One region of the Neisseria sp. P0008.S002 genome, then DNA from elsewhere that is predicted to be linked to it. Evidence: predicted binding sites of a transcription regulator. Region 1 holds the regulator's gene; each other region holds the start of a gene.

Region 1 (2,275 bases):
CGGATTTGAACCCTGCTTCGCGGGCGGCATCGATGACTTCTTTGGTTTCTTCGTAACTTTGGATACGGTTGACGGCTGCCTGCACTTTAGGATCGAAGTCTTGAATGCCGACACTCATGCGGTTGAAACCGAGTTTGCCCAGTTTGAGGACGGTTTTGCGGCTGACTTTGCGCGGGTCGATTTCGATGGAGTATTCGCCGTTGGGGATGAGCTGGAAGTATTTGCGGATCATTTCGAAGACGCGTTCGAGTTGGTCGTCGCTTAGGAATGTCGGCGTGCCGCCGCCGAAGTGGAGTTGCGCAAGCTGGTGTCGTCCGCCTAAATGCGGTGCCAGCAACTCCATTTCTTTTTCCAGATACTGGATATAGGCATCGGCACGGCTTTTGTCTTTGGTAATGATTTTGTTGCAGCCGCAGTAGTAGCAGATGGTATTGCAGAAGGGGATGTGGATGTAGAGTGAAAGGGGTTTGTTGAGCGCGCCCATGTTACGCAGGTTTAAAGCTTGGATATATTCGGCTTCTTTAAAGCCTTCATGGAAGCGGTCGGCGGTCGGATAGGATGTATAACGTGGACCGCTTGATGGCAAACTGGCAATCAATTCGCGGTCGAATTCCGGTAATTCATTGTTTGTGTTAGTGTTATTTGAGATAGGGATGATTTTCATGGTCGGGGCTTGTAGTATGAAGTAAGGAAATTAGGGAAAATTTTAGTCAAAATTTCGATAGTTTGGTAGAATGCCTCATAATGATATGCCAACTTTGACATGGGTCAATAGTTATTCGGCTTCATCAGGGATTGAGAGAACTAAGCAAATTAAAGGTGCGTTATGGCCACACACAATGCAACACATCAAATGAAAACCTTGTGTTCCACATGTTCTTTACGCGAGCTGTGTTTGCCTGTCGGACTGATGCCTAACGAATTTTCACAATTAGACGCGGTTATCCGTCAAAGCCGCCGTCTGAAAAAAGGTGAATACCTGTTCCGTGCCGGCGAGCCGTTTACCTCTTTATTTGCCATCCGTGCGGGCTTCTTTAAGACAACAGTTGCCAGCCAAGATGGACGAGATCAGGTAACCGGCTTTTTTATGTCGGGCGAGCTGATCGGTATGGATGGGATTTGTTCCCATATTCACAGCTGTGATGCTGTGGCTTTGGAAGACAGCGAGGTATGCGAGCTTCCGTTTACACATATTGAAGAACTTGGTCAGGATATTCCCAGCCTCCGTTCTCACTTTTTCCGCTTGATGAGCCGCGAAATTGTCCGAGATCAGGGCGTTATGCTGCTTTTGGGCAATATGCGCGCTGAAGAGCGATTGGCAGCATTCTTACTCAATCTGTCTCAGCGTCTCTATTCACGAGGTTTTGCCGCCAATGATTTTATCTTGCGGATGTCGCGTGAGGAAATCGGCAGCTATTTGGGGCTGAAACTGGAAACAGTCAGCCGCACCTTGTCTAAATTCCATCATGAAGGCTTGATTTCTGTTGAACACAAGCACATCAAAATCTTAGATGCGACAACCTTGAAGAAAATGGTTTCTGGTTGTTCGCACGCTATCTGAATCTTAGGCCGTCTGAAATATTTCAGACGGCCTTTTTAACAAGAATTAAAGAATAATTGTTAAGTTACGCAAGTTATAGTCAGATATTAAATTGAAAAATCTTCAACAACCGGCGTGTACAGAATGCGGTCGACTACTTCTCTGGTCAGTTTCGGTGCAAACATCTGGATAAAGTCATACGCGTAACCGCGCAGGTAGGTATCGGTGCGTAAGGCTATCCAAGTGGGTGATGGTTCAAATAAGTGTGCCGCATCAATCAGCTGTAAATCTTGATCGACCGCAGGATCGTACGCCATTTTCGCCATTAAACCAACGCCCAAGCCTAAGCGGACATACGTCTTCAATACATCTGTATCGGCAGCCGATAAGGCAACATCAGGTTGCTCAATATGCGCTTTATTAAATGTACGCGCAATGCTGCTGCCGGAATTAAAAGCAAATTCGTAAGTAACTAGCGGAAAAGAAGCTAAATCTTCAAGGCTTAAAGGATTGCGGCAGTCCAAAAGAGGGTGATCGTGCGGAACAATCACGGCATGGTTCCATTCGTAGCAGGGTAGTTTGCCCAACTCGGGGTGATCGTCAATGCGTTCGGTAATAATTGCCAAATCTGCTTCTCCGCTGCTGACCATTTGGGCAATGGCAGAAGGGCTGCCTTGTTTGATGGTCAAATTGACTTTAGGGTAGTTTTTGACAAATTCCGCAACGATTTTGGGC
Region 2 (2,275 bases), on a different contig from region 1:
AGATAAAGTTGCCCGCCGCGCGATTCGCGTGGTGGACTTGTTGCACCCTGAAAAACTGGTTGAAAAACTGGAAGCTGTTTTGGCTTATTACAATGTTCAGTTGCAACACCTGCACAATGCCGAGCCGGTAAAAGTTGAAGATGTGATGGCGGTCATTGAAAAAGTTGCACCGCGCATTACGCCGATGATTACCGATGTTTCCCGTGTTTTGAACGAGAAAAACTGCAAAGGCGAAAGCCTGTTGTTTGAAGGTGCACAAGGTACGTTGCTGGACATCGACTACGGTACTTATCCGTTTGTAACTTCCTCCAACTGCTTGGCAGGTGCCGCTTCTGCCGGTGCAGGCGTAGGTCCGCAAATGCTGGATTACGTTTTGGGTATCGTTAAAGCCTATACCACCCGCGTGGGTTCCGGCCCATTCCCGACTGAATTGTTTGACGAAGTGGGCGCAGGCTTGGCTGAACGCGGCCATGAATTCGGCTCCGTAACCGGTCGTGCGCGTCGTTGTGGCTGGTTTGACGCGGCTGCTCTGAAACGCTCTATTCAAGTTAACGGCATTTCCGGCATGTGCATTACCAAGCTGGATGTGATGGACGGTATTGAAAACATCAATATCTGTGTAGGTTATGAATTGCCTGATGGCAGCAAAACCGATATTCTGCCTTGCGGCTCCGATGCGGTAGAAACCTGCAAACCGATTTATGAAACCATGCCGGGTTGGAGCGAGTCCACTTTTGGTGTGAAAGAGTACGACAAACTGCCTGAAAACGCTAAAGCTTATCTGAAACGGATTGAAGAAGTTTGCGGTGCGCCTGTGGCCATTGTTTCAACCGGTCCTGAGCGCGAAGAAACCATTGTTTTGCATCATCCGTTTGCTTAATTGATTAAGTGAATAAAAGGCCGTCTGAATTTTTCAGACGGCCTTTTATATGAAATGCAATAAAAATTCAGCCCTGAAGGATGTCTGTCTTCAGGGCTGAATTTTGTATTTTACGCTGTTTTTAAGTACGAATGTTTGGAAAGTGAGATGTAGTGCCAAGTAACAATTATTCTCATTGACGTAAATCAAGAAAAACCAAATCTGTAATTTTATTTCATAAAAACCCCTGTAAATAAATGGGTATTGATGTTATCCTTTCAGAAAATTTACAGTCTATATTTTCAATAAAATTAGGAGCTTGATATGTCAAATGCTGTTCAGCAACGTCCTGCCGCTTGGGAAGGTTTTGTCGGTGGCAACTGGGAAACCAACGTAGATGTCCGCGATTTTATTCAAAAAAACTACACGCCATATGAAGGCGATGCCTCTTTCTTGGCACCAGCAACTGAAGCCACAACCAAGCTGTGGGCGGAAGTGATGGAAGGCATCAAGGTTGAAAACCGTACGCACGAGCCGTATAAAATCGACGCGCAAATCGTCTCCGGTATTACCAGCCATGCTCCAGGCTATATCGACAAAGATTTGGAAACCATCGTTGGCCTGCAAACAGACGAGCCTTTGAAACGCTCTATCATGCCGTTTGGCGGTTTGAAAATGGTGCAAGACGCGTGCAAAGTGTACAACGTTGAATTGAATCCCGAAGTCAGCGAAATTTTCACCAAATACCGCAAGACCCACAACCAAGGCGTGTTTGACGTTTATACGCCCGACATCCGCCGTTGCCGTAAATCAGGCGTGATTACCGGCCTGCCGGATGCTTATGGCCGTGGCCGTATTATCGGTGACTACCGTCGTGTGGCATTGTACGGTATCGACTTCTTGATGAAAGACAAACTCAACCAGTTCAACTCACTGCAAGCCGATTTGGAAAACGGTGTGGACTTGGAAGAAGTGATCCGCCGCCGCGAAGAAATCAATGAGCAATATAAAGCATTGAACCAAATGAAAGAAATGGCGGCTTCTTACGGCTACGATATTTCCGGCCCTGCAAAAAATGCACAAGAAGCGATCCAATGGACTTATTTCGCCTACCTCGCTGCCGTTAAATCTCAAAACGGCGCAGCGATGTCCTTCGGCCGTGTATCTTCATTCTTGGATATTTACATCGAACGCGACCTGAAAAACGGTGTGATTACCGAAACCCAAGCGCAAGAATTCATTGACCACTTGGTGATGAAACTGCGTATGGTCCGTTTCCTGCGTACGCCCGAATACGACCAACTCTTCTCCGGCGACCCGATTTGGGCAACCGAATCCATCGGCGGTATGGGCTTGGACGGCCGTACCTTGGTAACCCGCACCAACTTCCGCGTGCTGCATACTCTGTACAACATG
Region 3 (2,275 bases), on a different contig from region 1:
GATCAGCATAAAGCCTTGTGCATAAGAAATGATTTTGGATGCCAACAGGGCTTGGCGTAGGGCTTCGACCCATGCGGCTTTGTCGCCTTCAATCGGGGTAATGGTTTTGCCAAACAGGCTGTTTGCTTGGGTGCGTTGGTCTTTAAACGCGGACACGCAACGTGCAAATACGGCTTCGGAAATCAGGGTCAACGGGATACCCAAATCGAGGGCATTGATGCCGGTCCATTTACCTGTACCTTTTTGACCTGCGGTATCGAGGATTTTTTCGACCAAAGGTTCGCCGTTTTCATCTCTGTAACCCAAAATCGCGGCGGTAATTTCGACCAGATAAGAATCCAGTTCGGTTTTGTTCCACTCGTTGAAGATTTGGTGCATTTCGTCATAAGACAGGCCCAAACCGTCTTTCATGAATTGGTACGCTTCGCAAATCAACTGCATGTCGCCGTATTCGATGCCGTTGTGCACCATTTTGACGAAGTGGCCCGCACCGTCACGGCCGACCCAGTCGCAGCAAGGCTCGCCTTGAGGTGTTTTGGCGGAGATGGCTTGGAAAATCGGCTTAACGGCAGGCCATGCGGCTTCGTCGCCACCGGGCATGATGGACGGGCCGTGACGCGCGCCTTCTTCGCCACCGGAAACGCCGGCACCGATAAAGCGGATGCCTTTTGCCGCCAGCTCGTGTGTGCGGCGGGTGGAATCAGGATAGTTGGCGTTGCCGCCGTCAATAATGATGTCGCCTTCGTCCAAAAGTGGAACGAGTTGTTCGATAAAATCGTCAACAACAGAACCGGCGCGAACCATCATCATGATTTTGCGCGGTTTTTCTAATTTATCAACTAGATCTTGCAGTGAATATGCACCAATAATATTGGTATTTTTGGCTGCGCCGTTTAAAAAATCATCTACTTTGCTGGTCGTACGGTTGTATGCGACAACTTTAAAGCCGTTATCGTTCATGTTGAGAATCAGGTTTTGCCCCATTACGGCAAGGCCGATTACGCCAATGTCGCCTTTCATTTCGTGAAACTCCGTTATTGATTAATTTTATCAAGCGTAACTCTAGCTGATTTACACGTTTTTAACAATCCTTAACTTTTTAATTTTTTGAAAAGATGCCTTTACGTTTCAGACGGCCTTTGCCTTTGGGAAAACAAACTATAAATAAGATTTTAAATAATAAATAGAAGATGATATTGAGTGCTGCCACAGCTTGTTGATAACTTTGATTAAAAAAATTTTTCAAATACTTAGCTGATATTTTTTGATGAGGATAAAGTATGGTCGGCCTTGTTTGCATATGTGGATAAAAATTTTCTGCCGCTTTGTTCTGTGGGTAACTTTTTGCCTGTGCACAATCTTAGCTTGTTTTATACTTCTCCAATCGGAACTGATTGAGTAGGGAAATAGTCAAATGGTTTTTTATTTCTGAATATTTTCATATTTCCTCTTGTTCAAGTTGGGAAAAGGCCGTCTGAAAATATTTAAATTTATGGATTGAATATGAAATTTTCCTTTAGTATTAAGTTGTTATCTATTTTAGTTTTGGCCGCTTGTGCGCAACAGCCGGTTCAAAAGCCTCAAGTTGCCCTGCCCTCCGTATCTGTGGATAACCATGCGCCGGAACGAGGGACGGGGCTGACCGAGCAGAAGTTAATCCGCGCCAAACATTATATGGCGGCGTCTGCCAATCCGTTGGCAACCGAGGCGGGATACGAGGTTTTGAAACGCGGCGGCAGCGCGATAGATGCGATGATCGCCATGCAGACGACCTTAGGTCTGACCGAACCGCAGTCTTCTGGTTTGGGCGGCGGCGCGTTTTTGGTGTATTGGGACAATAAGGCGAAAAAACTGACGACGTTTGATGCCCGCGAAACGGCGCCGAAAGCGGCAACGCCGGCGCTTTTCTTGGATGAAAACGGCAAGCCGATGGGCTTTATGAACGCAGTGGTCGGCGGCCGTTCGGTCGGCGTGCCGGGGATTCCGAAGCTGCTGGAAGATGTCCACAAGCGTTACGGCAAATTGCCGTGGGCAAGCCTGTTTGACAAACCGATTGCTTTGGCGGAACAAGGTTTTGCTGTTTCTCCGCGTATGGCGAAATCCATCGAGCAAAATTTGGAACCCTTGCAACGTTATCCGCAAACCGCCGCTTACTTCCTGCCTGACGGCAAACCTTTGGCTGCGGGAACGGTGTTGAAAAACCCTGAATTTGCGCGTTCCGTACGTCTATTGGCGGAAAAAGGCAGTGCGCCGTTTTATCAGGGAATGCAGGCGC

The links. Region 1 encodes FNR, which switches genes on or off when oxygen is low (the NO sensors DNR and NnrR bind a similar motif). Its sites were predicted from a motif close to TTGATNNNNATCAA; they were not measured.
Region 2: the regulator FNR is predicted to act here: its motif matches at 1,056-1,069, upstream of pflB (formate C-acetyltransferase).
Region 3: the regulator FNR is predicted to act here: its motif matches at 1,265-1,278, upstream of gnd (decarboxylating NADP(+)-dependent phosphogluconate dehydrogenase).

The regions. Positions count from the first base shown of each region.
Region 1 is NZ_JBQCUY010000002.1:266,467-268,741, forward strand. Features, by position in the region: gene hemN (oxygen-independent coproporphyrinogen III oxidase) at 1-664, opposite strand, end outside; gene fnr (fumarate/nitrate reduction transcriptional regulator Fnr) at 827-1,561, shown strand; gene ACTHSA_RS03185 (CysB family HTH-type transcriptional regulator) at 1,648-2,275, opposite strand, start outside.
Region 2 is NZ_JBQCUY010000005.1:113,796-116,070, forward strand. Features, by position in the region: gene ACTHSA_RS07060 (adenylosuccinate synthase) at 1-880, shown strand, start outside; gene pflB (formate C-acetyltransferase) at 1,184-2,275, shown strand, end outside.
Region 3 is NZ_JBQCUY010000006.1:41,648-43,922, forward strand. Features, by position in the region: gene gnd (decarboxylating NADP(+)-dependent phosphogluconate dehydrogenase) at 1-1,020, opposite strand, end outside; gene ggt (gamma-glutamyltransferase) at 1,504-2,275, shown strand, end outside.